DNA from 3 places in the Moritella sp. 5 genome. Region 3 is predicted to be linked to each of the others. Evidence: predicted binding sites of a transcription regulator. Region 3 holds the regulator's gene; each other region holds the start of a gene.
What was found. Region 3 encodes LexA, which represses DNA repair genes until DNA is damaged. Its sites were predicted from a motif close to TACTGTATNNNNATACAGTA; they were not measured.
Positions count from the first base shown of each region.

Region 1: a site for LexA is predicted at 7,196-7,215, ahead of dinB (DNA polymerase IV). Genes of this name have one in related genera too.
Region 2: a site for LexA is predicted at 7,072-7,091, ahead of recA (recombinase RecA). Genes of this name have one in related genera too.

Region 1 is NZ_CP056122.1:4,270,790-4,281,453, forward strand. It holds gene HWV01_RS18980 (TIGR03899 family protein) at 1-349, shown strand, start outside; gene cysQ (3'(2'),5'-bisphosphate nucleotidase CysQ) at 356-1,132, opposite strand; gene cysC (adenylyl-sulfate kinase) at 1,194-1,829, opposite strand; gene HWV01_RS18995 (SLC13 family permease) at 1,837-3,567, opposite strand; gene cysN (sulfate adenylyltransferase subunit CysN) at 3,577-4,998, opposite strand; gene cysD (sulfate adenylyltransferase subunit CysD) at 5,014-5,922, opposite strand; gene dinB (DNA polymerase IV) at 6,098-7,150, opposite strand; gene HWV01_RS19015 (hypothetical protein) at 7,357-8,457, opposite strand; gene ompW (outer membrane protein OmpW) at 8,890-9,537, opposite strand; gene nqrM ((Na+)-NQR maturation NqrM) at 9,880-10,104, opposite strand; gene HWV01_RS19030 (FAD:protein FMN transferase) at 10,113-10,664, opposite strand, start outside.
Region 2 is NZ_CP056122.1:4,455,363-4,466,026, reverse strand. It holds gene truD (tRNA pseudouridine(13) synthase TruD) at 1-849, shown strand, start outside; gene HWV01_RS19920 (protein-L-isoaspartate(D-aspartate) O-methyltransferase) at 846-1,487, shown strand; gene HWV01_RS19915 (peptidoglycan DD-metalloendopeptidase family protein) at 1,551-2,483, shown strand; gene rpoS (RNA polymerase sigma factor RpoS) at 2,553-3,512, shown strand; gene HWV01_RS19905 (RNA polymerase subunit sigma) at 3,683-4,363, shown strand; gene mutS (DNA mismatch repair protein MutS) at 4,373-6,943, opposite strand; gene recA (recombinase RecA) at 7,122-8,186, shown strand; gene HWV01_RS19890 (PepSY domain-containing protein) at 8,297-8,905, opposite strand; gene traF (conjugal transfer protein TraF) at 9,119-10,423, opposite strand.
Region 3 is NZ_CP056122.1:4,775,848-4,786,511, forward strand. It holds gene HWV01_RS21315 (ATP-binding protein) at 1-536, shown strand, start outside; gene HWV01_RS21320 (hypothetical protein) at 576-809, opposite strand; gene trmL (tRNA (uridine(34)/cytosine(34)/5-carboxymethylaminomethyluridine(34)-2'-O)-methyltransferase TrmL) at 889-1,353, shown strand; gene fghA (S-formylglutathione hydrolase) at 1,411-2,256, opposite strand; gene HWV01_RS21335 (S-(hydroxymethyl)glutathione dehydrogenase/class III alcohol dehydrogenase) at 2,315-3,445, opposite strand; gene HWV01_RS21340 (MATE family efflux transporter) at 3,713-5,044, opposite strand; gene lexA (transcriptional repressor LexA) at 5,497-6,120, opposite strand; gene plsB (glycerol-3-phosphate 1-O-acyltransferase PlsB) at 6,318-8,753, shown strand; gene HWV01_RS21355 (hypothetical protein) at 8,899-9,765, opposite strand; gene ubiA (4-hydroxybenzoate octaprenyltransferase) at 10,308-10,664, opposite strand, start outside.

The DNA.
Region 1 (10,664 bases), 510 kb from region 3:
TAACTGCCAAAATAATAACAAAAGTTTCTTATTATTTAATAAGCCGCAATTTAAATCGATTAACTTAGGTCGACACAAACTACCTTACAGCAGCTTTTTAACCTTATCTGAATTGGGATTAATTCATAACAATGAATTAGAAATGGTCAATCTCCCACGAGATAAAGACTTACCGATAAGCTACGGGGAAGAAAAATTAACGGTAAAAGTAAAAAGCAGTTCATCAAGAGTAAAGTATTATCGCTTTACTCATATTGGTGATGAGCTGGCTAAACTCATCCCTCATGAGAATAACCATGAATATTTTTCTGAGCTAACCAATCATTTACATAACGCATTTTATTTTTAAACAAGGCTATTTAGCGACAACAAAAAACGGGTTTAATACTGATTCCTGGTGGTTATACAATAAAGGCGAACCATCAAGTTGTACTACTTTTGCACCAGCCGCACAAGCAACAGCATGTCCAGCACCAGTATCCCACCAACAAGTGGGGCCTAATCGTGGATAACAATGCGCACTCCCTTCAGCAATCAAACAAAACTTCAATGAACTACCAACCGGTATAATATCTGTTTCTTTATAACGTGCTAAATACAATGCAATTTCAGGACTTGCATGAGAACGGGAACCGACCACTTTAACAGTTTCATTATTAGGAACTGGTAATGCAGCTAACTTAACGGTTTCGCCACCATGTAATAAAAAAGCGCCGTCAGTATTCGTATAATAGAGCTTATCTAATACAGGTGCATAGACAACACCTAATATAGGTTGCTGATTGTGGATCAAGGCGATATTAACGGTAAACTCACCATTACGTTTAATAAACTCTTTAGTGCCATCGAGCGGATCAACAAGCCAAAATGTTTGCCATTGCTTTCGCTCATCCCAAGGGATATTTGCACCCTCTTCCGACAAAATTGGGATATCAGGTGTGATAGTGAGTAAGCTAGCAACAATAATGTCATTCGCTGCAATATCGGCTTCTGTCACTGGTGAGTTATCATCTTTGGTATCAACCTTAAAATCGCGCTGATAAATCGTTAATATCTCTTGTCCCGCTGCAACAGCAATATCATTAACCTGACTGACTAAATGATCGATTGAACTCTCTATTGAACTATCCATTTATTCGCTACGACTCCCTTACTGACAAACGATTTTTTTATAAACTATTACTTATAAAAAATTACTTAATATGACCTTGCTGTGAAAGATAAGTCACTATCTGTTGAACTGAGGTTGATACTGGATTATTCCCATTATCTAAGTACAGTTCTGGTTTACTTGGTGCTTCATAAACAGAATCAATACCGGTAAAATTCTTGATCTCACCTGCCCGCGCTTTTTTATAAAGTCCCTTCGGATCACGCTGCTCACAAACCGTAAGGTCCGCATCGACATGTATTTCGATAAACTCACTGTCACCCAATAATGAACGAACTAAATCACGCTCTTGACGGTGTGGGGAAATAAAGGCAGTTAATACAATAACACCTGCATCAACCATTAACTTCGCCACTTCTCCCACTCTGCGAATATTTTCTTTACGGTCATCATCGCTAAACCCCAGATCGCCACATAAACCAAAACGCACATTATCGCCGTCTAACAAGTACGTATGATAACCCGCTTTATGTAATTCATTCTCTAATGCGCCCGCCACAGTCGACTTGCCAGAGCCACTTAAGCCCGTAAACCACAATACACAGGGTTGCTGTTGTTTATTCGCTGCTCTTGCTGCTTTATCTACAGTATGTTTATGCCACACGATGTTTTCAGTCGCTGCTGTATCAGCATTACTTTCATTAATAATTCTTGTCATTACATGCTCACAAATAAAATGGGAATACATATGGAATCATTACTAATACCATAGAGGAATAAGCAATCGATGTCGGAACACCGAGTTTAAGGTAGTCAGATAGCGCATAATTTCCTGCACTATAAACCATTAGATTGGTTTGATAACCGTAAGGCGAAATAAAGCTGGCACTAGCACCAAAGATAACCGCCATGATGAAAGGTAATTCACTCACCCCATAACTTTGTGCCAAGCTAAATGCAATTGGGAATGCCAATGCAGCAGCGGCATTATTGGTGATTAATTCACTTAATAATAATGTTGCAAAATAAGTAGCAATAAACGCAGCCAATACCCCCCAGCCATTAAAAGCCTGTATTAAAGATCCCGCTAATAAGTCTGAAACACCACTGGTTTGTAGCATGTTCGATAGCGCTAATGCACTACCTACGACAATCCAAAGATCAAGGGGCAAACGTCTACGGATCTCTTGTAAGGATAAAGTACCACTCATGCAAAGCAGTAATACGAATATAACTAAACCTTTTAATAACGGTAATGTGCCCGTTAGTGCTAAAGCAATCGTGACAACAAATCCAGCTAATACGCCAATACTACGTTTATCACTTAAACGTGTGGCAGCATCTAAACCACTGACAACGACAAAATCACGACTCAAATCTTTACTGTTTTTAAACTCGGCTCCCGGTGCTAATAATAAGGTATCGCCAGCACGTAAACGCACATTACCTAAGCCTCCGCGTAAAGGACTATGCCCACGGCGAATAGCTACTACCACAGAATCAAAATGTTCTCTGAATTTACTTTCTTTTAAGGTTAAGCCATTTAATTTTGAAGAATGACTGACGATCACTTCAACAAGATGTTGACCATTCAGTTCACCTTGACCAAATAACTTCAGCCCTTTAATATCTTGCAGTACTCCGACAGAATCAACGTCACCACAAAACAGAAGTTGATCATTCGCTTGTAATACTTCGTCTGGGCAGACGGGACAAATCACGTCGCCATTTCGTTGTATTTCGGCAAGGTATAACTGTTTTAGCGCACGTAGATTGTTTTCAGCAATGGTTTTTCCAACCAGATTTGAATTAGGTTTTACACGTGCTTCTAAAAAATAAACTAACTCTTCACTCTCATCTTGGGTATGGTCGGGTAACCGATGACTCATGGTAATTAATACGACCATGCCTGCAGCAAAACCAGCTAAACCGATAATCGAAAATTCAAAAAAACCCAATGAGGGAAGCCCTGCATCAACCACAAAACTATTCACAATCAGATTTGTCGATGTACCAATTAGCGTCAGTGTGCCACCAAAGATCGCAGCATAGGAAAGTGGAATAAGTAATTTCGTGGGTGCATGGGTATTGTTACGCTTCACTGCACCAATTAACGACGCAACAACAGCGGTATTATTGGTAAAAGAAGAGAGTAAAGCGGTAGAAATACCGAGTTTAGCCACCACAACCGTAAAACGGCCCGTGGATAACTGCCGTCCTATCCAGCTAATTAGACGCGTTTTTTCAATCGTAATCGAAATAAGCAATAATAAAATTAATGTGATAAGAGAAGGATTGGTAAATCCAGCCATGACTTGTGGCATTTCAATAAAGCCAGACAAGTAAGCTAAAATAACCATCCCACCAAATAAACTCGATGGTCGAAACTTACCTGAGATAAGTAAACCAATAAAGATCACTAGTGAGACTAAAATGCTTCCCTGTATCACATTCATAACAACATCCTACAGCTTGCTAATATCGATAGCTTGCCATTTCGGGAAGTGCTTACGCACTAATGCATTCAACTCAACTTCAAAGTCACTAAACTCATCGGAGTTAGTACTCACTGCCACATCAAGTACTTGCTCAATCATACCGGCACCAACAGTCACATTAGTCAAACGGTCAATAACAATAAAGCTGCCAGTATCGGCTACATCTTTATAATTATCGGCCGGTACCGATTCCGTCAACGTTAATTCACATAAACCGATTTCATTCAGTGCTAATGTGCTCGCCGCAGATTCTACCATGCTATTCACATCAACCTTATTACGGATCAAATTGAACTGACCAGTAGTTTTTTTACTTGCCAGTTTAATATCATATTGACGACCGATTTGTAATTCTTGGTCTGACATCCACACAATATTTGCCAATAACGAATCTGATAATTTAGGTTGGTCAGTAACAGCAACAAGAATATCACCACGACTCACATCGATTTCGTCAGTAAGCGTTAATGTAATCGCTTGATCTTGATGCGCAGAGGCTAGCTCACCATCAAAAGTAACGATCGACTTAACCGTACTTGATTTACCTGATGGCAACGCAACCACTTCATCACCGACACTAATTTGACCTGCAGCGATAGTACCAGCGAAACCGCGGAAATCGAGATTAGGACGATTCACATATTGCACAGGTAAACGGAATGGTTTATCAAGAGCCTCATCGGATGTATCAACAGCCTCTAAACACTCCAATAATGTACGACCTTTAAACCAAGGTGTTTGCGTCGATCGCTCTACAACGTTATCACCGAGTAATGCTGATAATGGCGTGAATTCAATGGTAATGTCATTAAGCTTTTCGGTAAAACCTAAGTATTCTTCTTTAATTTCTTCAAAACGCTGTTCAGAGAAATCAACGAGATCCATTTTATTTACAGCCACAACAAAATGTTTAATACCCAGTAATGACGCAATATACGAATGACGTTTAGTTTGCGTTAATACTCCTTTACGTGCATCGATTAAGATAACCGCAAGATCACACGTTGAAGCACCTGTAGCCATATTACGGGTATATTCTTCATGTCCCGGTGTATCAGCAATAATAAATTTGCGTGTTGATGTAGAGAAATAGCGGTATGCCACATCAATCGTAATTCCCTGCTCACGCTCAGCAGCAAGTCCATCAACTAATAATGCTAAATCAACCGCTTCACCTGTTGTACCTGACTTTTGGCTATCAACATGCAATGCAGCAAGTTGATCTTCATAGATCTGATGTGAGTCATGCAATAAGCGACCAATAAGGCTACTTTTACCATCATCAACGCTACCACAGGTTAAAAAACGCAATAGGCTTTTATGCTGCTGTTGATGTAAGTAGGTTTCAATGTCTGTTTGTGCTAATTCATTTGCTATTTGAGTGTTCATCTACCCTGCTCCTACCTAGAAATAACCTTGACGTTTCTTCTGCTCCATTGAAGCTGAAGAATCATGGTCAATCATACGTCCTTGTCGTTCACTGCTTGTCGCCAGTAACATTTCTTCAATAATTTCAGGCAATGTTAATGCTTCAGATTCCACAGCACCTGTTAATGGGTAACAACCAAGAGTTCTAAAACGAACCATTTTTTCTTCGATCTGCTCACCTTCTCGTAACTTCATACGATCATCATCAACCATGATCAACGCACCATCACGTTCAACAACAGGACGTTTTGCAGCAAGATAAAGTGGTACAATTTCAATTTGTTCTTGGTAGATATATTGCCAAATATCCAGTTCGGTCCAGTTCGATAATGGGAAAACACGAATGCTTTCACCTTTGTTTACCTGACCGTTGTAAGTGCGCCACAATTCCGGGCGTTGGTTTTTCGGGTCCCAACGATGGTTCTTATCACGGAATGAATAAACACGTTCTTTAGCACGTGATTTTTCTTCATCACGTCGTGCGCCGCCAAATGCCGCATCAAAACCGTATTTGTCCAGCGCCTGTTTAAGACCTTGGGTTTTCATTATATCGGTGTGCTTTGAGCTGCCGTGATCAAAGGGACTACAGCCCATTGCAATCCCTTCAGGATTTTTGTGTACTAACAGATCAAAACCGTATTTCGCAACCGTCTTGTCACGAAACTCAATCATTTCGCGAAACTTCCAGTTAGTATCAACATGCAATAATGGAAATGGGATTTTACCTGGGTAAAAAGCCTTACGAGCTAGGTGTAGCATCACAGACGAGTCTTTACCGATTGAATACATCATTACCGGATTATCAAACTCTGCCGCAACTTCCCTGATTATGTGGATACTTTCAGCTTCCAGCTGTTTAAGGTGGGTCAACCTCTGTTGATTCATCTTCTACTCCATCAGACCAAATTGGATAATTTCATATCGTTTGGATCAATATAGCCCTTTTACTTATAACCGCCAAAGAACATAAACTGATTTTTAATAACTTTTAGGAATATAGAAAGGTGACAGATAAATTATAGAAAGATAAATAAAATTATTACATGAAGTGAAAGCACAGCTAAAACAGTAGGTTATATTGTTCACTGTCGTTGTCGCCGGCAAGGCCGACATATAAACCAATTAAACGAATTCCACGCTGTTCTTGCTTTGTTAATGCTTGGGCAAACAAATCAGTAAAGAGATACTCATCGAGGTTGGTAATACTTTGCTCTGTACTGGTTAGCGTAAAATCATTAAACTTAAGCTTAACGCCTTGCTTAGTGATCCGCATTTCAGGAGAGGCTTTTTCTAGGCGCTGCAACAAGGTTTGATATAGCTGAGGAAATAACACCATGCACTGTTCTAGCGTGACAATATCTTCAGGTAGAGTAATCTCAACCCCCACCGACTTACGATGACGTTCATTACAAACAGGCCGATTATCAATGCCCTGACAGCGTTCCAATAAACTATGGCCTAGCTTTCCAAAACTCTCAATTATGTCTTCGGGTGGGAATTTAAGCACATCAGCGCAAGTATATAAACCAACACGATTAAGCTTTTGCCAAGTGACCTTTCCCACACCAGGGATCTTATTCAGTGGTAAATCTGCGACAAAGGATTTTACTTGTGAAGGCGTAATAACAAAGAGACCATTAGGCTTGTTAATATCGGATGCTACTTTAGCCAAAAACTTAACAGGTGCAACACCTGCAGACGCAGTAAGTGCTAACTCTGACTCAATGCTTTTACGAATATCTTCGGCAATTAACGTGGCACTACCAGAAAATAATTCACAATCCGTGACATCTAAATAAGCTTCATCTAATGATAGCGGTTCTATCAGATCGGTATAGCGAGAAAATATTTCATGGAGCTGGGCTGAGACTTCTTTATATACCTGCATACGTGACGGTACTAATGTTAGATCAGGGCAGAGCTGCATTGCTTTATAAGAGGACATGGCAGAGCGCACCCCATATTGGCGCGCAATATAGTTGCATGTTGCTATCACGCCACGACGATCACTCATGCCACCAATCGCAATAGGAATATCTTTGTAAGCTGGATTATCACGTATTTCTACATTGGCGAAATACGCGTCCATATCGATATGAATTATTTTTCTCATAAGCTTAACGAGTCATAACCAACTAAGTAGCACAGCACAAATAAGGACTGTATAAAAGACCAGTTAATTATAAATAAAATTAATGCAGAGAACAAATAATTAAATAATAAATTGAAGTGAATTAGGGTATATATTGAGCTGATACTTTATAGTTGATATTATCCTTAATTTGCACATCCATGTACAAATTAAGGTTTTTTATAAAGTTAAATCAAATTTAATTTATCTACAATTGTCAGCCAGCCACCTGGTTCACGCATCAACTTATCCGCTCGACGATGCTCTCCGCCCAGTTTTAACTTGTGACCAGAGAAGTTAATTAATACTCTTTCCTTTTCTATTCTTCCAACTTGGGAAAATAACTCACGTACCATATCCAGAGCTGGAGTCTCAGGCTCATATACTTTCGATGAACTAGCGTTCATTTCATAAAACGCGCGATGATGTAATTTTTGAGCCGTCTCTTCAATATCAAAAGCCATTTTTGATAATCGACTAGCCATTGTCTGCCCATGTATAAAACTAACTGCGGCAGTGGCACCTCCTGCGACACTACCAGGGATAAGATCAGCTACCAGCGCGGCCGACTGCGATTCGAGTTTAAGTTTTTTAGCATCAATAATGACCTTGCAAAGATCACATACTTCACTCAAATGTTGGCCTTTACCTTTATACTGACTAAGTAATTTATTAAGTCTCACAAGATGTGCGATAGTCTTAGCATCAGAACGTCCATGACGAGTTGCACCTAGCACATTCACATGAGTAACAGCACTAAGCATACCACCACTAAACGAAACCGAATCACCGCATATTTTCTTCACCATCCGCTTCTTAAAATATGCGGTAGTCTTAGTATTCGAATATAAAATTGCATCAGCCGGAGAAAGTCGTGGGTTAGCTGTAAGTTGTGTGCCATTTCTGAAGTTTGTTTTCCATTCATAAATATTAGTAAGAGTGTCATGAACTAACATTAGCGGGCCTAAAATAGTAGAAGCTGAAGCTTCCAAAGCTCCTCCACCTGTATACGCACTCTCTCCATCCCGAATATGTTTAGCAAGATCATTAAAACCATCTGCTGAATCCCCTATCCAACCAGCTATATCACCACGCCGGTCGATAGCTAAGGGCCCTAATGACTTTACACGATCTAAAGCCTTTTGAGCCTTTGTGCTCGGAGGTGGATTCTGATTAGCACTTAATGCTGCAGCATTACTCGTAGCGCTTGTCGCAGTGGCTCCGACGCTCGCAATCCCTGCATTTGCCAGTACTGCATTTCTATTTCTTGCATTTTTTCTACCAAGCATAACTTTATTCTCTAATATGTCGAATTAATGAAAGCCTAAATATCTTCTCGGAATTTATTGACGTTTCACACTCGAAATTGCTTTTATTATTTGTCTTAATCAAACAGAAAATCGTCTGCCGTATTAATTTTACATCTCATCCATCACCGAAAACGCCAGTAATCGCATAGCCCGAGGTAGCAAATTTAGCGATAAGAGTACTAATAGCATACGTTGTCTATTACGGCTGCTGTGTAAGGGATTGTAATCTACGGCTTAAATGACACAGCCGAAACATGCATAATCAAAAACAGAACTGTATAAAAACGGATTAAGACAGGAGGAAATAATTGAACAAGGAAGGTGTAACGATAGGACATTATATTGAGCCACAAACAAAACAAGATGCTGATGCACCTTGTTATATCTAGAGAATTAAAGCTGTAAAGCTAATTAAAATACATAACCTACGCTAACCATGTATACCAATGGATCGATGTCTGTTTTGATTTTTTTATCAACACCACCCGCTTTGAAGGTTACATCCGTATTAATATCCGCATACATGACTGAGGCATTTACTAACCACTTATCATTAATTTTATAATCAATACCAGCTTGTGCGGCTAAGCCAACCGAATTACTTAGATCCAAATCAGATAGACCAGCACCAGTCCCCGTGTCGTTAAACTCAGTATCAAAGAACACCGTAAAATTAATACCGGCACCAATATAAGGGCGGAACTTAGAGCTCGCATCACCAAAGTAATACTGTCCCAGTAGCGTTGGTGGTAATTGTTTAACTTCAGCAATAACACCGACTCCCTCTAATGCAACCTCATGGGTGAACGGGCTAGCTGCAACCAGTTCAATACCAATATTATCTGTTGCCATATAAGTGAAGTTAAGTCCTAGCTGAGTATTATCACTCACTTTAAATTCACCTAAACCAAGTACATCATCACTTGACTCATTTGGTGCTACAACGATGGCGCCCGCACGAACAATAATATCCCCTTGCTGATGAGCAAAAGCTGGGGCTGCAAGCGTTGCTGATAATAGAGATGCGGTAATTAATCCTGATAATATTTTCTTGTTCATGTAGGCTCCATCAATTCGGGTATGTTTTTCATTTCAAATACAGTTTCATTACACTTGATGTTCTTTTGCATCATTTAGTAACAAAACCTTAACTTAGGTATACTTTGCCACATTAAAAAAAATACATATTTGATCCATATCAACCACAAGGTTAATACCCATTAATGAGTACCGGAATGTGTAAATAATATTGAATTAGATAATCAGCGTCTTTAGGAAGGTATTAACAAGGAAGGTATTAACAAGAAAGTAATATCGATGGTTTAGAGATTTGAATGAAATAATTAGAAGAAAAAGCTATAAAGTACGTATTGCACTTTATAGCTAGGTGCTTGGCATAAACTAGATGATACGATTCTCGTTTAACATCTTTTGTTTAGCTTCTTCTTTTGCCATTTTAGCTTTACGCTTATCACAAGGATCTGGGCAATCACACGCCTTTTCCATGCCTAAGTTACTAATACCGCCACAGCTACCTGTGATTGATTTCTTTTGCACGATATAACCAATCGACATACCGGCAATAACTAACGCAAACATAACAAATGTCGCAGCAAAATAAGCCATATTAGCCTCTACTTTAAATAAGGTTCGAACTGTTTGGTATACACTTCATTATAACCTGAATCTGACTTTGAGATCATCAATACAGCTAAACCTTGCTGTTTGGCAAACTCAAGACCGTCTTTCTCACCCATCACCATTAGTGCAGTTGCAAGTGCATCAGCTGTCATTGATGAAGTATGGATAACAGTCACAGAAACCAGCTTATGTTTAATCGGTTTACCGCTTATTGGATCAATTGTATGCGCAAAACGCTCACCATTAAGCTCGTAATAATTACGGTAATCACCTGATGTAGCAATTGCATTGTTACCAACAGCAATTACTTCTTGCACACTTTGACCAGCACCTGTCGGTTTCTCAACCGCAACTTGCCAATCAATACCGCGTGCATTCACACCATTAATACGCAGTTCACCGCCCACTTCGACTAGGTAGTTTTCAATCCCTAATGAAGTAAAATATTCAGCAATAACATCGACGCCATAACCTTTAGCAATTGAAGACAAATCAACGTATAAACCGTCAATATCTTTACTTAAAGTTGTTTCTGTCGCAGCTAA
Region 2 (10,664 bases), 320 kb from region 3:
GATGTGAGTTATGCAGGGCTTAAAGACCGCCATGCTATTACAGAACAATGGTTTGGTATTCACATGGCGGGTAAAGAAACTCCCGATTTTTCTGTGATTGAAACAGCGCAAATTAAAATATTAAAAATTGTTCGTCATAACAAGAAGTTACGTACTGGTGCATTAAAAGGTAATCAATTTACATTAAAATTAACGGACCTAAGCAGTACCGATGGATTAGCCGAGCGTTTAGAGAAAATTAAAACCACTGGCGTGCCAAACTATTTCGGTGAACAGCGATTTGGTCAAAACGGTAATAATATTGTGCGCGCACAAGCGATGTTTGCGGGTGAAAAAGTAAAAGATCGTAATAAACGAAGTTTTTATATTTCAGCTGCACGTAGTTTGATATTCAATCACGTTGTCAGTGAACGAATTAAACAGGATAAATGGCAAACTGCAATGTCAGGTGATTGCTACATTTTACAGGGGTCTAATTCATTTTTTGCGGAAGAAACCTTAACCGACGACATTATTGAACGTGTTGCCCAAGGCGCGCTACAACTATCGGCACCACTCGTTGGTAAAGGTAACAGCAGCGCGACGAACGAAGCGCTAGCATTTGAAAGCAGCATCATTACGCAATACCCAGAATTGCTTGAAGGTTTAAGTGCTGCGGGCCTACGTCAAGAGCGTAAAGCGTTAATATTACGTCCTCAAAATTTTAGCTACCAGTTAGCTGAAGATAGCCTAACAGTCAGTTTCTATCTGCCATCGGGTTGTTTTGCGACGAGTATTGTACGTGAATTGATTGAAGATAAAGTCGTTATTCGTGATTTTGACCAAGCGCCAACATCAGGAACCGTATGATTGAATTGGGTAATACAGGAGTAGCAGGGCAGCGTATAAAAGCGCTGCTTGAAGAACAAGGAATTCGAGAACCTAGCGTGTTAGCTGCAATGCAAAATACACCTCGAAACTATTTTGTTGAAGAAGCGCTAGCGTCACAGGCATGGGGAAATCAGGCTTTACCTATTGGGGCTGGGCAAACGATATCTCAGCCTTATATTGTTGCACGAATGACGGAACTGTTATTGCAAACTAAGCCAAAAAAAGTATTGGAAATCGGCACGGGTTCAGGTTATCAAACGGCTATTTTAGCGCAGGTATTTCCACTGGTTTATTCGGTGGAACGGATCCAAGCGTTACAATGGCAAGCGAAGCGTCGGTTAAAGAATCTCGATTTGCATAACGTGATGATGAAATATGGTGATGGTTGGCAAGGTTGGCAGAGCAAAGGCCCTTTCGATGCTATTATCGTGACTGCTGCCCCCGCTTCTGTACCACAAGCATTACTGACGCAACTAGTTGATGGCGGGCAACTAATTTTACCATTAGGTGTCGAATCTCAGGTGTTGCAAGTGATCACTCGTAATGGTGATACTTATACCAGTCAAAACATTGAACATGTTCGATTTGTGCCATTAATTATCGGCGATTTAGCGTGACGGTGTTTTTGCTAGGCTTGAGGAGTATGGCATTTAAATCATGAGATTAGGGAGGATTAAGCGGTGACCATCAGCAGCAGGCCTTTATGCAATATACGCCGATACCATTTATGGCTTCGTATCGCTGTTGTCTTTTTTTTAGTTCAGTTAGTTGGTTGTTCTACTGCTAATCATAGCCCTGCACCCGTCACGAGTGTTCAGGGTTATAAAACAGAGTTGAAATCAAGTATTAGTACGTCGACGTATCGCGTTAAAAAAGGGGATACCTTATATGCAATTGCATGGCGTAGTAATCAAGATTTCAAGCATCTTGCGGCATTAAATAAGATCCCTAAATCATTTCAAATTTATCCTGGGCAGCTACTTAAGCTGAAAGGAAAAATTCCGGCTCAATCTTATAGAAAGCCAAAACCAGTGACTGTGGCTAAAACTAAAACTAAAACTAAAACAACGACATCAGGCACGACTAAAACGAGTGTTAAAGCGCCCACTAGGCCATTAGTTAAACCGGTGCCGACAAAAACTGTTACGGCTAAAGTAACTCCTCCGGTAAAAGTTAAAGCGCCAGTGAAAGCAAAACCAGTTGTTGTCAAAGTCTCGAAACCGGTCGTTCGTAATAATAAATTGTCATGGGCATGGCCTGCATCAGGTAAGTTAATTAGCACTTACTCCAGCAGCAAGTCGGGACAGCAAGGGATTAACATCGGTGGTTCATTAGGGCGTAACGTACTGGCTTCTGAATCCGGTCGAGTGGTTTATTCTGGTAATGGTCTGCGTGGTTATGGCAACCTTATTATCATTAAACACAACGATGATTATCTAAGTGCTTATGCCTATAATAAAAAGTTATTAGTTAAAGAGCAGCAATGGGTTAAAGCGGGACAGAAGATTGCGAGTATGGGGAACTCTGGACCTAATTCGGGCGCTGAGCTGTATTTCGAAATTCGTTATCGTGGTAAACCCGTTAATCCGATACGTTACTTACCCAAACGTTAAGCCCGACCGAAAGTTGTTTATTAGGCTAATCTTAATAGGCTATTTACTTCAGTCAGGAGCCTATACCTAATGAGCAAGATAACTGATGCAGATAAGTTAGACGTTAAAGATCATGATGTATCTGAAAACGATAAAAAAGCAAAGCCAGGGATGGATATATTTAACGATGAGCACCTTATCCCTAACGATGCGAAAAGCTTAGATGCAACACAGCTTTATCTTGGGGAAATTGGTTTTTCACCGTTATTGACCGCAGAAGAAGAAGTTTTTTATGCCCGCCGAGCGCTACGCGGTGATGCCAGTTCACGAAAGCGTATGATTGAGAGTAATCTGCGTTTAGTTGTTAAGATTGCGAGGCGTTATAATAACCGTGGTTTAGCTTTACTTGATTTAATTGAGGAGGGTAATCTTGGATTGATCCGCGCGGTCGAAAAATTCGATCCCGAACGGGGCTTTCGTTTCTCTACTTATGCAACATGGTGGATCCGGCAAACGATTGAACGGGCCATCATGAACCAAACCCGCACTATACGTTTACCTATTCATGTAGTTAAAGAACTTAATGTTTATCTTCGTGCAGCACGTGAACTTGCTCATGAGTTAGATCATGAACCGACAGCCGAGGACATTGCGGAAAAGTTAGATAAGCCAGTTGCCGATGTCAGTAAAATGCTGCGTTTAAATGAGCGTATTAGCTCTGTGGATACGCCTATAGGGGGCGATTCAGAGAAAGCGTTATTGGATATTATTTCGGATGAAAAAGGTGATGGTCCTGAGCGCTGCACGCAGAACGACGATATTAAGTTTAGCATTGTGCGTTGGCTTGAAGAGCTAAACCCGAAACAACGCGAAGTATTGGCCAGACGTTTTGGCTTACTCGGCTATGATGCCTCGACACTTGAGGATGTTGGTCGTGAAATTGGCTTAACCCGTGAACGCGTTCGTCAAATTCAAGTGGAAGCATTACGACGTTTACGGGAGTTATTAGCACAGCAAGGACTCTCTGTTGAAGCCTTGTTTAGGTTATAAAGTACTGCTAAATGACCTTATTGAGTTGTTAATAATTAAGCTATTCCCTAGTCTTAGTTATTAACACTTTAATCAACCTTTAGTCTTATTTTATTAAAATCAGTCATCCTCTTTATTTTTTTCTAGTATCTTGATAACCCTCTGAAAACAAAGATTGTTTAAGGACGGTTATGTTATCTACTCATTGTTTCATTAAGTCATTTTTGACAGTTAGTTTTGTTTTATTTGTCACGTCTTGTTCAACACCGCGATTATTTATTAATAGTGATCTTCCAGCCATTGAGAATGATGCTAAATTGATTGTATTGCCAACAGACATACACGGATTATCGGGCTCAAGGTCAGATAAAGAAACGATTTTTTATGAGTCGTTTAAAACGGCATTTGGTCAACAAGCAATGGAGACTCCACAGCTTACAGCACGCTTAAAAGCGAAGGGCTATGCAGATATATCCTGGAAAATGAGTCATGCTATGTACCGCGTTGTTACCAAGAGTGACGGCTTTAGTTATACCGATGCGTATTACTCAGCGCTTAATAATGGTGAAACTAGAAGTAAATTCAGAACACTTGATAATGAACTATATTATTTGAGTCTATGGTTAAAGCATGCCTATCAACTATCCGCGGTGCCGGAATATATTGCTGTTGCGCATATCGATAGTATGGGGGTGTCACAAGCGAAGAATTCGATCAAATATCGGGTGATTGCGGGGATGTATTCTACCCAACGACAGGCGTTAGTGCGGGTGGTTACTTATGTAACAGAAAGCCCAAATAATCATATCGCCATTTTTCATGACTTAGATAATCTGGGCTTTTTGATTTATCGCGAACTATTTAATATTTGAATGTAGCAATTAGAGTTGTTCTTTTAATCGGTATAACACATCCAGCGCTTCACGTGGCGTCATATTATCGATATTTAACGCATCGAGATCGTCGATTACTGGATGAGAAACGGGTGTTGCTGGCTCAACGTGTGGGCGTTCACCTGTTATAACGGCTTGGTGCGAGTTTAATTCTAACTCATGTAACTTGACTTTAGCCGCATGAATAACCGTTTTTGGTACGCCTGCTAATGCCGCAACTTGCAAGCCATAACTGCGATCTGCGGCGCCGTCTTGCACTGCATGCATAAATACGATCGAGTCACCGTGCTCAACCGCATCGAGATGCACATTGACTAAACTTGGGTGCTGTTCTGCTAACGTGGTTAGCTCAAAGTAGTGCGTTGCAAAGAGAGTATAAGCCTGGATCTTATTCGTTAGGTATTCTGCACATGCCCATGCTAATGATAAACCATCGTAAGTGCTGGTGCCGCGACCAATCTCGTCCATCAATACCAAACTATTTGCCGTCGCATTGTGCAAGATATTCGCTGTCTCGGTCATTTCTACCATGAAGGTCGAACGACCTGACGCGAGATCATCTGATGCACCAATACGCGTAAAAATACGGTCGATTAATGACGTTGTAACTTGCTCGGCGGGTACGAAACTACCAATGTGTGCCATTAGAGTGATCAAGGCCGTTTGACGCATGTAGGTCGATTTACCACCCATATTAGGTCCGGTAATGATCAACATACGACGTTCAGGATTAAGCTGAACAGGATTGGCAATGAAGGGGTCCGTCATCACTTGCTCTACTACAGGATGACGCCCATTAGTAATGTCGATACCCGGTTGGACACTAATTGTTGGTCGGCAATAATGCAAGGTTTCTGCGCGTTCAGCAAAGTTACACAATACATCAAGTTCAGATAATGCCGCAGCGCTGTCTTGCAGTGCGGGAATATACGGTAACAACTTATCTAATAGTTGCTCATAGAGTTGTTTCTCTAGCGCCAGTGACTTACCTTGGCTACTGAGAACTTTATCTTCGTGTTCTTTCAGTTCAGGTATGATGTAACGTTCGGTATTCTTCAGTGTTTGACGTCTGATATACGTTGCTGGTACTTGATCTGATTGAAGACGACTGACTTCGATGAAGTAGCCGTGTACCCGGTTATAACCGACTTTTAAGGTTGGGATACCGGTTTGCTGTTTTTCGCGATCTTCCAATGCTTGTAGATAATCGGTAGCACCTTTACTTAGGGTACGCCATTCATCTAACTCTTGGTTATAACCGGGGGCTATCACGCCACCGTCTCGGATTAATACTGGCGGGTTGTCGATAACGGCGAACGTCAGTAGCTGTTCTAGTTCAGTGAACTCACCAGCTAATTGCTGCAATGAGCTTAAGTGTTCGGTATCGTGTTCTGCTAACAGTGTTTGTAATTCGGGTAACTGCTGGAAAGCATTACGTAAACGCACAAGATCACGAGGACGTGCAGAGCGTAATGACAAGCGTGCAATGATACGTTCAATATCACCAATAGTACGTAGAACTGGCTGGATATCGTTTAATGCACCCACATCAAGTAAGGATTGAATACTCGATTGGCGTTGTTGCAATACCAAGCTGTCACGAATTGGCTGGTGTAACCAACGTTTTAATAGTCGGCTGCCCATTGGTGTTGAAGTATGATCAAGTACTTCTGCAAGGGTATTATCAAAACCACCAGATAGGTTTTGGGTCAGTTCTAGGTTACGGCGAGTTGCTGCATCCATGACGACCATTTGTTCGGTTTGTTCAAGTTTGATCGCGCGAATATGTGGCAGTGCGGTACGTTGGGTTTCTTTCACATACTGCATCAAACACCCTGCAGCACATAACGCCACTGGTGAGTTTTCAACCCCAAAACCAATCAGATCTTTAGTGCCAAACTGTTGGCATAAGACGTTGCGAGCAGTTTGTAAATCAAACTCCCATTCAGGGCGGCGACGTAAGCCTTTAAGTTGGTTGATGTGTTGCATTGATTCAAATGATTCGCAATACAACAGCTCTGCAGGGTCGGTACGTTGCAGTTCTGCCAGTAGTGTTTCTTCTGACGTAAATTGATTGATCAGGAAACGGCCGCTGCCCATATCTAACGTCGCATAACCAAAAGTAATGCCATCATGGAATAATGCTGCTAATAAATTGTCATTTTTCTCGGTGAGTAAGGCTTCGTCACTGACAGTGCCAGGTGTCACAATACGAACCACTTTACGTTCAACAGGGCCTTTGGATGTCGCAGGGTCACCAATTTGTTCACAGATCGCTACCGATTCACCACTACGTACTAGCTTTGCTAAATAACCTTCCAATGAATGGTAAGGGATACCAGCCATTGGGATAGGATTACCATTTGACTTACCACGCTTGGTCAGAGATATACCTAATAATTGCGACGCTTTTTTGGCATCATCATAAAATAACTCATAAAAATCGCCCATGCGATAAAAGAGTAAGATCTCTGGTTGCTCAGCTTTTAACTTAAAGAATTGCTGCATCATAGGGGTGTGATTGGTTAAGTCTTGAGGTGCAAGAAAGTTAGGTTGCATAGCGGCTCGGTTTAAAAATAATAGTTGCAGCTATAATAACAATGCTAAAGCACGGTGGCGACTGTATTTTTTGTACGTAAGTATGAGCCACTAATAATAATTAAAAAAAATATTCGTTTATTACTTGATACTGTATGAACGAACAGTATACTTATGCCTATAAATTAAATACTCGATTATGCCTCAGGGGAATAAAATGGACGCGAATAAAGAAAAAGCCTTAGCTGCAGCACTTGGACAAATTGAAAAACAATTTGGTAAAGGTTCTATCATGAAGCTAGGTGATAACCGTACCATGGACGTAGAAACTGTTTCTACAGGTTCACTTTCTCTTGATATTGCGTTGGGAGCTGGTGGTTTACCGATGGGGCGTATCGTAGAGATTTACGGTCCTGAATCAAGTGGTAAAACGACGTTAACGCTAGAAGTTATCGCGTCAGCACAACGAGAAGGTAAAATCTGTGCCTTTATTGATGCAGAGCATGCACTTGACCCTATTTATGCAGGTAAACTTGGCGTTGATATTAATGAACTATTAGTCTCTCAACCAGATACTGGTGAGCAAGCATTAGAAATATGTGACATGCTCGCACGTTCTGGCGCTGTTGATATTATCGTAGTCGATTCTGTAGCAGCACTAACTCCGAAAGCTGAAATTGAAGGCGATATGGGCGATAGCCACATGGGTCTGCAGGCACGTATGTTATCGCAAGCGATGCGTAAATTAACGGGTAATTTAAAAACGACTAACACCATGTGTATCTTCATTAACCAAATTCGTATGAAGATTGGTGTTATGTTTGGTTCACCTGAAACGACTACAGGCGGTAATGCACTTAAATTCTACGCGTCAGTACGTTTAGATATCCGTCGTATTGGTTCAGTAAAAGATGGCGACGAGATCACGGGTAATGAAACACGTGTTAAAGTTGTGAAAAATAAAATTGCAGCACCATTTAGACAAGCTGAATTCCAAATATTATACGGTAAAGGCTTTAACCGTAATGGTGAGTTAATTGATCTAGGTGTTAAAGAAAAGCTAATCGAAAAAGCAGGCGCTTGGTATTCATACAAGGGTGATAAGATTGGTCAAGGTAAAGCTAAATCAACACAATTCCTTATTGACAACCCAAAGATTGCAGCTGAAATTGACGGTATGATCCGTGCTAATCTACTTGGTAATAAAGATGAAGTTGAAGTTGAAGCTAAGGCTAAGGCTCCTGAAGCTGAAAACGAATTTTAATTCTGATATTAATTAACGTGTAATCTTTGATTTTAGTATTTATTGATTCGCGTTAATTGAACAGATATTAATAGAAATAAAGGCAGGTATGGCTAACATACCTGCCTTTATTATTTTATAGTTATCGATGATTTCTTGATCATGACAATACCAGTTAGCGCCATCAATACCAATAATCCTAAGCCGATATACCCAAACCACTGATCGAACGTTTTGTTGCCTGTCCAGCGTAGGTAATGAATATCATACATAGTGTTAAAAATACGACTGTCCGCACCTTGTTGGTGTAGGCTTAAGCGCGACCAATCAAACATCAGTTTTACGTCGGTATCCGTAACGGCGATACCATCTTTGTAGTTCAAAACCAAACCATAGCGTTGTGGATTATGTTTCACAGCATCTTGTAATAAACTTATTATATTTTTTGCATTTGGTTCTGACAGCACTTGGTTATTTAGTGGATTAATATGCTGCCATTTATTCTCTATTTGAACACGGTAATGACGACCTAAGATTGTTTGGTTTATTGCTACTGCTTGCCACTCTGGTTCAGGAGAAAGTTGTAAAATAGAGGACAACGGATAGCGAGTTATTTGCAATTGTTCGTAGGCATCTTTATAACCGGGCTTAATTAAAAAAAATACGCCAGTGAACGCCCATAGCGTCATCGGTAGAATTAATAAATAGCCAAGGTAACGATGTAGTTGATAAATATTCATTGTCGTCTATCTAAGAAAGTGAATACACGTATTTTACGGTTTAATAATAAAAACACCAGTTCAGGTGAATGTTATAGCGGTATTTTATCATTATACTTGTACTATTATTCATTCCTATTTGATGATGAACTACCGTGTTGATAAATAACAAAAAGCACCTTGTGGAAGGTGCTTTTGACATGTATGAATATAGCGTATTAAAATATCAAAAGCTTAGAATTTAGCCGATACTTGCAATACAAAACCGTCGATACCATAGACGGCATCATCACCCGTCGAACGGGCTGAATTAAGTCCGCTATCGTTAAATTTACCGTCTTGATAGATACCATAAGCACCGTTTTTACTCACTGTGGCAGCTAGGTCAATATGTACTAGAACCATCGGAGAGATACCAAAACCTAAGGTGAATAGGTCTTCACGGATATCATTTAGATCATGGCGAATACCTGCGCGTAATTGTAAGAAATCAAATAGATTAGCTTCAATACCTGCGCGGGCATAACGTGATTCACTGTTGCTTTCAAACCCTATCGCATCATTTAAATCCATTTCTGCTGTCAGTATTGCGTAATCATGGTGTAATGCAAAACCTGCCGTCACGAGAGGTGCTAACGTGAAAACCATTTTCTCATTTGTTTGGTTGATACTTTTGTATGCCGTTGTTTCTACTTTCAGATTTTTCTTAAGCATGTTACGGCCACTGACTGCAACGCGGAAGGTATCATAAAAATCAAAGGCAATACCGGCATCGAGATTGAAATGGCTTTGTTTATCTAACCCGTCAAGAAAGCCATCTTCAAATTCACGTAGGCCGTCGTCATTAATTGAAATATCATAACTATACGTGTCGATACGTTGATATTTTGGTGATATACCAATCGATACTTTGGCGATTTTGGCATCCCAGTTCATTGATAGTGCCAAACCAAGATCAGAAACCGATACTCCTGCCAGATTAACTTTGCTATCAAGGTCATCTAAGGTTTGGTTATTTGCTGAATCAATATCATTTTGACTCACTTTTGCTGTCGCGACACTGGTCATGTAAGAGTTACCAAAAAAGGCCACAGATAATGCACTGCTGGGTAATGCAATCGCGAAACTGGTACCGGCATTAACGCCCATGCGTTGACCATCAAAATTGCCAAGCGCATTGGCATAAGCTGCAGCCGTTATTGGATTTTTGTTATTGTCATAAGCGTCTTGCGCAGTTTTAACATTGTCTAAGGCACCTAAAAACGCATCCGATGTTTCGGTTTGAACACCAAAAGAGGTGGGGGCATAGCGGGTATGACCATCATCACTGTATGGGATTGCAGGCAGAATGAGACCAATATAATCATCTTTGCCTTGACCCAGTAATGCAGGGTTTACAAAGGCTGCAGTAACAAAGTCCGAAGACGCGACACCAGCTCCCCCCATTGCATCATTACGGGCATCAAAATATAGTTGAGAAGCAAAAGTGGTTGGTGCGATAGCGCACGTTAGTGCTGAAATAATAAATATACGTTTCATATCAATCCCTGATTTTTATGCGGTGCTATGTTTGCTATACAAGCGTTTATTAGATAAATAATTAAAGCGAAAATGTGTTGATTAATCCTTTAATCAACGAGCAATATCGCTTGATGTATCGTTAATGATGTTGGTTATTTTCTGGATCAATATTAGCACTGGTTGAGATGAACTTAAGTTTGATGTTAAGTACTAGATTACAAGAATGAATTTGTGATCATGATCTTTTCAGTGTTATTAA
Region 3 (10,664 bases):
TGCGTATCGATAATGAATCGCAACGTTTAGAGGAGATGATCGCAGCACTATTAAACTTATCCAAAACACAATTAAATGCCACAACCAAAGAATCATTTAATCTTGACTCACTGTTACAGCCTATTTGCCATGATGCCATTTTCGAGGCTGAGCAGTTAGACAAAAAATTCAGCCATCAACCAATTCCAGATTTGGATATCAAAGGCTTTCCAGCACTCTTTGGCAGTGCCATAGAGAACGTGATTCGTAACGCATTACGCTATGCCAACCAGCAGGTTCATTTAGCCATCACCAGCGACACAGATGAGATAACGTTTGTGATCACAGATGATGGTCCAGGTGTACCAGAAGACGAAGTTGAGCAAATTTTCAAACCTTTTTATCGCGTATCACAAGCCCGAGACCGTGAATCTGGTGGTGCAGGTTTAGGGCTGGCGATTACTGAAAATGCGGTCCGTCAACATCATGGGGTAATACGGGCAAGTAATAGAGACACGCAAGGCTTACAGATCACTATTACTATACCAATGAGCTAACCACAACATAAGAAATTAAAGGACTGCAGAAGTGGATAATTATTTATCTTCTGCAACTTTATTCGTTATAACCTGTGGGTGTAATGGATTAGTCGTATTTAACTCGGGAAACATTTTCTCTATTTGTCGACGCTGCTCCACTCGGGCTTTTTTCTTCTCGTATATTTCTGTATCCAAATCTGCAAAGAACATATTAATCAGAATATTCAAGCTAAAAGGGATCGCGCTTAATATAATCAAGCCTGCTACGATCAAACTACTACGCTTTTTCATCACTTTTACCATTAGGTTGTTAAATTTGCTATTCTACGCAAAGTACCTACGTTATATAACCCTGAACTGAGACTTTATTATGTTACAAGTAGCACTATTTGAACCTGAGATCCCACCAAATACAGGTAATATCATTCGCCTTTGTGCCAATTCTGGTTTCAAATTGCATTTAATCGAACCGCTTGGTTTTGAATGGGATGATAAAAGGGTAAAACGTGCGGGACTGGATTATCATGAATTTGCAGACGTAAAACGTCATGCTAATTATCAAGCATTTTTAGATTGTGTAGGTGATGCTCGTATTTTTGCATGTACAACCAAAGGCACAAAATACCATCATGAAGCGCAATATCAAGCAGGTGATGTTTTATTATTTGGACCTGAAACACGTGGTCTACCGCCAGAAGTACTCGATACATTGCCACAAGAGCAAAAAGTAAGAATTCCGATGCTACCAGAGAGTCGCAGCATGAATCTATCGAACGCGGTATCTGTTTTTATCTATGAAAGCTGGCGCCAGCTGGATTTTGCAGGTTCAAAATAAAAGAAAGGGTGATAGAAACAAGCTCCATCACCCTTATAATCAAATTTTTTGTAATACTTATTTCGCTAAGTTAGCCGCATGAAAACGCATATGTTTTTCAATAAACGTAGCGATAAAATAGTAACTATGATCATAACCATCATGCATTTCTAGCGTGAGAGGATAACCCTTTAGCGCAGCCGCAGCAGCCAGCATATTCGGCTTAAGTTGCTCATCCAAAAATGAATCATCTTTGCCTTGCTCAACCATCGCAGGTACAAATTTATTCGCTTTCGCCATCAATAAACTGGCATCGTATTGTTGCCACGTTGCTTTATCTTTACCGAGATAATTTTGTAATGCTTTTTGCCCCCAAGGACAATTGATTGGATTACTAATCGGACTAAATGCCGTCACGGAACGATAGCGTTCTGGATTACGCAATGCCATTACTAACGCACCATGCCCCCCCATCGAATGCCCACTGATCACACGCTCTTGTGTAACCGGGAAATTAGCTTCAATTAATGCAGGCAATTCATTAAGCACATAGTCATACATTTGATAATGTGTGTTCCACGGTGCTTGTGTGGCATTCACATAAAATCCAGCACCTAAACCAAAATCATACGCTTGGTCAACATCATCAGGTACACCTTCACCACGCGGACTAGTATCCGGTGCCACGATCGCAATACCCAGTTCTGCAGCAATACGCTGAGCACCGGATTTTTGCATAAAGTTTTCATCAGTACACGTCAGGCCAGACAACCAATACATCACAGGTACTTTACGCATATTGGATGCTTGCGGTGGTAAATACACAGCAAAACGCATCTGACAGTTTAGTACATTCGACGCATGGTTATATTGATGCTGCCAACCGCCAAACATTTTATTACTACTAACAACTTCTATAGACATGACAAACCTTTACTAGTCGTCCCGCTATGTAGATTATAAATAGCGGGACATATTTTAATTATTTATCGAAATGAATAACCGTACGGATACTTTCACCGCGGTGCATTAAATCAAATGATTCATTGATGTCTTCAAGACCCATGGTATGAGTAATGAAATCACTTAATTTGAATTCACCTTGTAAATAACGTTCAACGTAATCAGGTAGCTCTGTACGGCCTTTAACACCACCGAATGCAGAACCACGCCATACACGACCAGTTACTAGTTGGAATGGACGTGTTGAGATCTCTTGACCTGCACCAGCCACACCAATGACGATTGATTCACCCCAACCTTTGTGACAACATTCTAATGCAGAACGCATTAAGTTAACGTTACCAATACATTCGAATGAGTAATCTACACCACCGTCAGTTAATTCAACAATAACGTCTTGAATTGGCTTGTCATAATCTTTTGGATTAATGAAGTCTGTTGCACCTAATTTCTTCGCTAGTTCGAATTTACTTTCGTTAATATCGATAGCAATAATACGACTAGCCTTTGCCATCGTTGCACCGATAACAGCAGAAAGACCGATACCGCCTAGACCGAAGATAGCAACGGTTGCGCCTTCTTCAACTTTAGCCGTATTCATTACCGCGCCCATACCTGTCGTTACACCACAACCAAGTAGACATACTTCTTCAAGCGGTGCTTCTTTATTAACTTTCGCTAACGAGATTTCTGGTAATACGGTGTATTCAGAGAATGTTGAACAACCCATGTAATGAAAGATTGGCTGACCGTCTTTATAAAAACGCGTAGTGCCATCTGGCATTAGGCCTTTACCCTGTGTTTCACGGATCTGTTGGCAAAGGTTGGTTTTGCCTGATTTACAGAACTTACATTCGCCACATTCTGGTGTATATAAAGGAATAACGTGATCGCCTACTTGAACACTGGTAACGCCTTCGCCGATTTGCTCAACGATACCGCCACCTTCGTGACCAAGAATTACAGGGAAGATACCTTCTGGATCATCGCCAGATAATGTGAATGCATCGGTATGACATACGCCAGATGCGATCACTTTAACTAACACTTCACCTTTTCTAGGTAACATTACATCCACTTCTTCGATCGATAGTGGTTGGTTTGGACCCCAAGCAATAGCTGCTTTGGATTTAATAAATTTGTCAGTCATGTTCATCTCCATTGGGATAAAATTAATATGCCGTAATACCTATCTATGTATTCGGCCGGTCATACTGTATGGCGCTCATTATATTCATTTGCACAGAAATGATAATACCCTTGAAATACAAATTACTTTTACCCAGATGTAACAATAAAAAGGAAAGCAAAAATACCGCGGTAATTTCATCTTTCTTTTTCGTTAATAACGAACTTGATAACAGTGCTGTATTATCAGGAAGGCTTAAACCTCTTCAGTATAGTCGATAGAATTTCATTACATGCTCTTCTCTTGTAGCGAAGGGTATAGCAACCAAGCGAGTGATAATCCACGAGCAAGCATAAAAGTATTCATCGCCAGCCATAAAGCATGATTACCTAATCCACTGCTAATAACATATGTAGGTAAGAATATACAAACGACACAAAATAACATGCTGTTACGCATATCTTTTGCCCGAGTTGCACCAATAAATACGCCATCAAATACAAAACACCATACTGCTGTAAAGGGTAATAACACTAACCAAGGTAAATACTCAACAGCAATCGTATTAACACTTTCTATATCCGTGATCATACGCACCATACCCTCGCCAAAGATGAAAAAAGTCGTAGAGAAAAGAACGGAAAATATACCCGCCCAGATCAATGACGCGAGAATTGATTGACGATAAGCAAGGGTATTTTTAGCGCCAATCGCCTTACCTACCATAGCTTCCACCGCGTAAGCTACGCCATCCAGCGCAAAAGAGATAAACATCAGAAAATTGAGTAACACCGCATTCGCCGCAATATACTCATCACCAAGACTTGCAGCTTTAAATGTCATGAAGGCGAATGTCAGTTGTAAACAGAGCGAACGGATAAATATATCACGGTTGAGTGACAGTAAACCCTGTAATTTATCTGATGCAAATAAACGACTGATAATGTCAGCTCTATGAGGTAACGAAAACTTACCGAGCTGCTTTAGTACTAATAATAAGCCAAATAACAAAGCAACATACTCTGCAATCACCGACGCAGCCGCAGCGCCCTCTACACCCCATTCTAAATACACCACAAATAAAATATCTAAGAAAATATTAAACACGTTAGCAATAATTAATAACAGCATCGGTGCTTTCATATTTTGCAGGCCAATTAACCAACCTAATATCGCAAAATTAAATAACGCAGCAGGGATCCCCCACATACGAATCGATAAATAGGCCTGTGCATTTAGTTGTACATTGTCACTTGCTTCCGTCAGCATTAGGGCTAATTCAACAATATAATTTTTACACAACAGTAATAAAACCGATAAACAAAACGCAATTAACAAGGCGTGTGCGAGCGTCATTAATATCTCAGAACTATCTTGTTTACCAAGTGCCTGTGCAGTCAATCCTGTTGTCGACATGCGTAAGAAATTACACATAGAGACAATAAACATGACCACAGTGGAACCCAATGCAACCCCACCGAGATACCAAGCTTGTTCAAGATGACCAATAACGATGCTATCAACCAAACCTAATAGTGGAATACTGATATTTGACAAGATCATTGGCAATGCCAACGCGATGATATTTCGATGCACCGAAGTAGGAATGGATAACCACATAGACGGATTCAACTTTGTATAAGGGAGGAAAAAGATGCCAAAGTCTATCTAACTTAAATTATGAAACAAAGTATTACCTATCAAATAATTAAAACAACTCTATTTCACCTTCATCCATCGACCCTGTACTGATCGTCTTCTTTTGTACTTGCAGTGATTGTTGCTTTAACTGTTCAGCAGACAAATTTAATTAATTCTTGGTGTAACCGCGCTGGTGTCATTTGCCCTCTAATATCCGCATTACATTTATTTTTATATCTCATGTTGAGTATAGGGAAAGAAAATTAATAGGTAGAAGATGATCAGAACTGTGATGTTAAAGCAAGATTTGAAAACGATGTCTAAATTTAAAGATAGGGTGATAAGAAAGGAAAAAGAAATATAAAGGTAGATAGTCAACAATAGGATTATTTACTATCTACCTTCAGGCTCGATGGCGTAATAAAGTGTGATTACATCCAATCGGTATTACGAATAATACCGACAGCGACACCTTCAATATCAAAATTTTGGAAATTTAAATCAACACGAATTGTGCTCATTTCATCATTCTCAGGATGCAGTAAGATTTCACTGCCCTGCTGTTCAAAACGCTTAACAGTTACTTCATCGTCAACACGCGCAACAACAACTTGACCTTTACTGATATTTTTAGTTTTATGTACAGCTAATAAATCGCCATCCATAATCCCAATATTACGCATACTTTCACCACGTACACGCAGTAAAAAGTCTGCCGTTGGTGTAAACATTGAAGGGTCAACATTATAGTGTGCTTCAATATGTTCTTGAGCTAAAATAGGCTCACCGGCGGCAACCTGCCCAATTAAAGGTAAACCACAGTCATTACTGGCTTGGTCAGCATCAACCAACAAACGAATACCACGAGAAGTACCCGCAAGAATTTCGATATGGCCCTTTCGTGCTAATGCCTTTAAATGCTCTTCCGCAGCATTAGGTGAACGGAAACCAAGTTCCTTAGCAATTTCAGCTCGGGTCGGTGGCATACCAGTATTTTTAATATGTTGTTTAACTAATTCAAATACTTCTGCTTGTCTTTGTGTCAATGCTTTCATCATGAACCCTAACTGGTTTTATATACAGTTTCTTGTAATTATATACAGTATTATCAAGTTTGCAATATAAGCCTTGAGTATATCTGGATAATAATGAATTAATCGTTTGCTGGCGCTGAAACACAGATTTATGGCTACACATCTGATATTATTGGAGTAAGCACTCTCTCACTTTAAACAACAGAATGATAACACCTATGCAACAGACACCGTCAATGTTAAGTCGAAGTTTCGTTAACGGCTTAGTTAAATCTCAGTACGTACCAGATAATCCCGTTGATGCGTTAAATCTAGATTTAACACGTCCTATTGTTTATGCTTTAAAAACTAAATCGATGACCGATCTCGTGGCATTACAACGAGCTTGTAAAGAACGAGGCTTACCCGACCCACTTACACCAATAAAAGTAAACGGGGTCATCATACCCAGTTATGTTTGCTTAGATAATCCAGCGCCTCTCTTCGGCCGAGTAAAAGATACTGACGTATTTTTTGACGAATTCCAACAGCTATTACGCTTACATAAAGATGATAAAGCCCTTGATATCCAATTGATGCCAGTCGCATTATTTTGGGGCCGCGCACCCGGTAAAGAAGGTCAAGTACCACTACTATCATTAGCAAACAGTATTTCACCAAGCCGTTTACGTAAAACAATCATTGTGGGTCTTAACCGTAAAGATAACTTAGTTCGTTTTAACAAACCTGTATCACTGCGTTTCATGGCCGATCAGCACGGCACCGATGAAAAAATCGTACAGAAATTAATTCGTGTTGCTAAGATCCATTTCAGTCGTCAAAAATTAGCCGCATCAGGTCCTAAACTACCTAACCGCTACCAACTTTTTGAACAACTACTGCGTAACCCAGAAGTTAAAAAAGCCATTCAAGTTGAGATCGCTGAGCATAATATTTCAGCGAAAAAAGCGGAAAAGCGAGCCAATGATTACATCGATGAAATCGCCAGTGATTTTTCGTATAAACTCGTAAAAAACACCAGTAATTTTATGAGCTGGTTATGGAATAAGATCTACAGCGGTATCAAAGTTAATAACGCCGAACAAGTGCGGAAACTTGCCGCCGATGGTCATGAAATCGTATTTATGCCTTGCCATCGTAGCCACATGGATTACTTACTTATTTCTTATGTTATTTACAATGAAGGTTTGATCCCACCACACATTGCAGCTGGTATTAATCTTAACTTTTTCCCTGCCGGCCCTATGTTCCGTCGTGGCGGCGCATTCTTTTTACGCCGTACGTTTAAAGGTAATAAACTTTATGCAACCGTCTTCAGAGAGTACCTAAGCTTATTATTCTCAAAAGGATATTCTGTTGAATTCTTTACTGAAGGTGGCCGAAGCCGTACAGGACGTTTATTACCACCAAAAACCGGTATGCTTAACATGACATTACAAGCGATGCTGAGAGAACAAAGCCGACCAATTACATTAGTGCCGGTATATCTAGGCTACGATCATGTAATGGAAGTGAGCACCTACGTAAAAGAGTTATCAGGGGCTAATAAGAAAAAGGAAAGTGTATTCCAAGTATTTGGGATCGCCAAAAAACTTAAAAATTATGGCCAAGCATTTGTTAACTTTGGTGAACCGATCAACCTTAACCAATATTTAAACAAACACGTTGAAAACTGGCGTGATGATATGAATATGCCGGTTGAAGAACAGCCTCAGTGGCTAAACCAAACAACTCGCGATCTTGCGAATCAAGTGATGATAAATATCAATAGTGCCGCAGCGGTAAATGCCTTAACGATTTGCGCAGTAATTTTACACGCCGCGCCACATAAGGCACTGAGCCGAGAAATTTTGGTGAAGCAAATTGATAGTTACTTAAAATTACTTCGTAACAACCCATATAGTGAATTTAGTACCTTACCAGAAAACAGTGCAGAAGAGATTTTAGACCAAGCGATCTCGATGAAGAAATTCACCGTACGTGAAGATAGCTTAGGACAAATGCTATCGATGTCATATGAACAAGCTGTACTATTAACCTTCTACCGTAATAATATTTTACACCTGTTTGCACTACCGTCATTAATTGCCGCAATCGTGACAGAAAAACCACGGACCAGTGTAGAAGAAATTAATGGTAAAGTTCGCCAGCTTTATCCGTTAATTCAAGCGGAATTGTTCTTGAAATATTCAGACGATGAATTAGATGATTGTATCACTGATACGCTAACTGAGATGCAGACACAGGGATTAATCGTCAATAGTGACAGTGTCATTATACCGGTTAACGAACACTTAATGTCACTAAGACTACTTGCTGCAAGCATCCAAGAAACGCTACAACGTTATGCGATTGTACTGACCGTATTAGAGCATAACCAAGTCATTGAAAAGAGCCTACTCGAAGATCGTAGTCAGTTAATTGCCGAACGTTTATCATCGCTAAATGGTGTGAGTGCGCCAGAGTTTTTTGATAAGAAAGTGCTCGCTATCTTTATTAATAAACTCCAAGAACTGCACTACTTATCTGATGAAGGCACAGCTAAAGCCGATAAAATTAGTCAGTTAGCGAATATAGTCAGAAGCTTGACCACGCTTGAAGTGAAGCAAACAATCTCAGATGTAATACTTAGTCAACAATTTAGTGACGACTAGGTAACTATCACGTATGAGAATATTACGTAAACATAGAAAAGTCTCCCTTTAAACATTGTATGTTTTGAATAAATAAAAAGGAGCTTCAGCTCCTTTTTATTTATTCCTGATTACTCACCTAAGAGACTACATGGCCAAAATACCACTATTGAAGTTTTGTTACGCCCTCATGCACACATAAAAACGGAGACGTAATGCCACCATACGCTCCAGGCCCGCCTCTATTAGGCACATCAAATATTCCGTGATTCCCATAATAATCATCCCCCTTTTTAAACGTGTCAAAAGAATCTCGATTATTGACTTCAATAATGGGGAGCGAGCTAGACATAAAATAGTCAACTGACCATGTTGTATCATTAGCCTCATACAATTCAGCCATGAACGCCGAGTTAGCATACAAAGTATTGTATGACGCCTCTCGCCTCTGCGCCACAGGGTCATATTTATCACCTATCAGTGGAAGCTTCCAGCCATTATTACTTTCACAGAAAGCGATAGCGTCCTGACCAGATAAAGGCGTCTCAAAAGATGTCGTGTACATTGCGTATCCATAGGCGGTTTGATTATTTTTTTTATCCTCCGAAGAGGGCTGATAGGGAATGGTGATCATATATTCATCACCAACCTTTTTCCAAACCAGTACGTCATTAAAGTCTAACCCTTCAGGAATAAAAATAGATACGGTCATCAGTTCTTTATCTGTATTAGGATTACTAATAGTAATGTCGTTTGCTCCAACGTAAAGTTCAGATATCAAGTCACTATGGTCAAAAAAACAAGTATTAGCTACACTCGACTCTAAGTTAGTCCCTGTATTAAGGTTATGTAAAGTACATTTAATTTGGCTGGTCGTTTTGAAAGATACCAATAAATCATTCTTCTCCCCCCAGTAAACTTCCGCTTTATGAGGCAAAATCTTAAGTTCTTTATAATTATTCCCGTTACTTCCATCACAACCAATAAGCCCTAGACTCAGAAGTGCAGCGCAAATAATAAATATTTTTTTCACATTATTTCCCCAATAAAAGAGTGTCATATAATTAATTTTAATAACCTTTTAGTATCCTTTACTAATAATATGTAAAGGCTGTTGAAAAAAAATATTAGTATCTAATGTCACTTCCTCAATAAAATAAAATTGATTAACCAAACAGTTTCAATAGATAAGGAGATAACAGCATATTCAATTCCAAGCTTTAAAAGCTAGTAAACTTTAATATAATGAAAATTGGAATAACATTAATAATTACTAACTACTATATTAGGTCTCAAGTTAATATAGAGCAGCAATCACTTACATTTTCTAACTTAATTCAACGATAAGAAGTCTTAATGGAAGGAACAAAAATTTCATTAATGAAGCACATTTAGGGACGACTGCGATTACATTTCGCCTTTGCCTGCTGAGTTACCGCAACCTACGCTTACTATCTTTGTAGCTAATCAATGTTGTCAGTGCGCCTCTTCAGCGGACTTAAAAGGCACACAATATAACTAGGTAAACTTATTTCAATTGTAACGACAAACTACACCAATGATCTGGATATCCACCTACAAATAGCTTAAAAATAAGCTCGAAAAAATAATCATACCGACATAATTATTATGTAGAAATGCTTTAAAACAAGACTCTCGGTCGCGATTCACAATCAAATATTGTTGATAAATAAATAGTCCAGCAACGATTGTTAAGCCAATAAAGAACACGCTTGGTAAAACCAATAACCAACCTAATAATCCTAAACATAATAACGATGACAATTGTAATAACCCTACGATCAATTTATCTTTTTTACCGAATAAAATTGCGGTAGATTTAATGCCAATTTTTAAATCATCATCTCGATCAACCATGGCATATAAGGTATCGTAAGCAACTGTCCATAAGATATTTGCCACAAATAATAA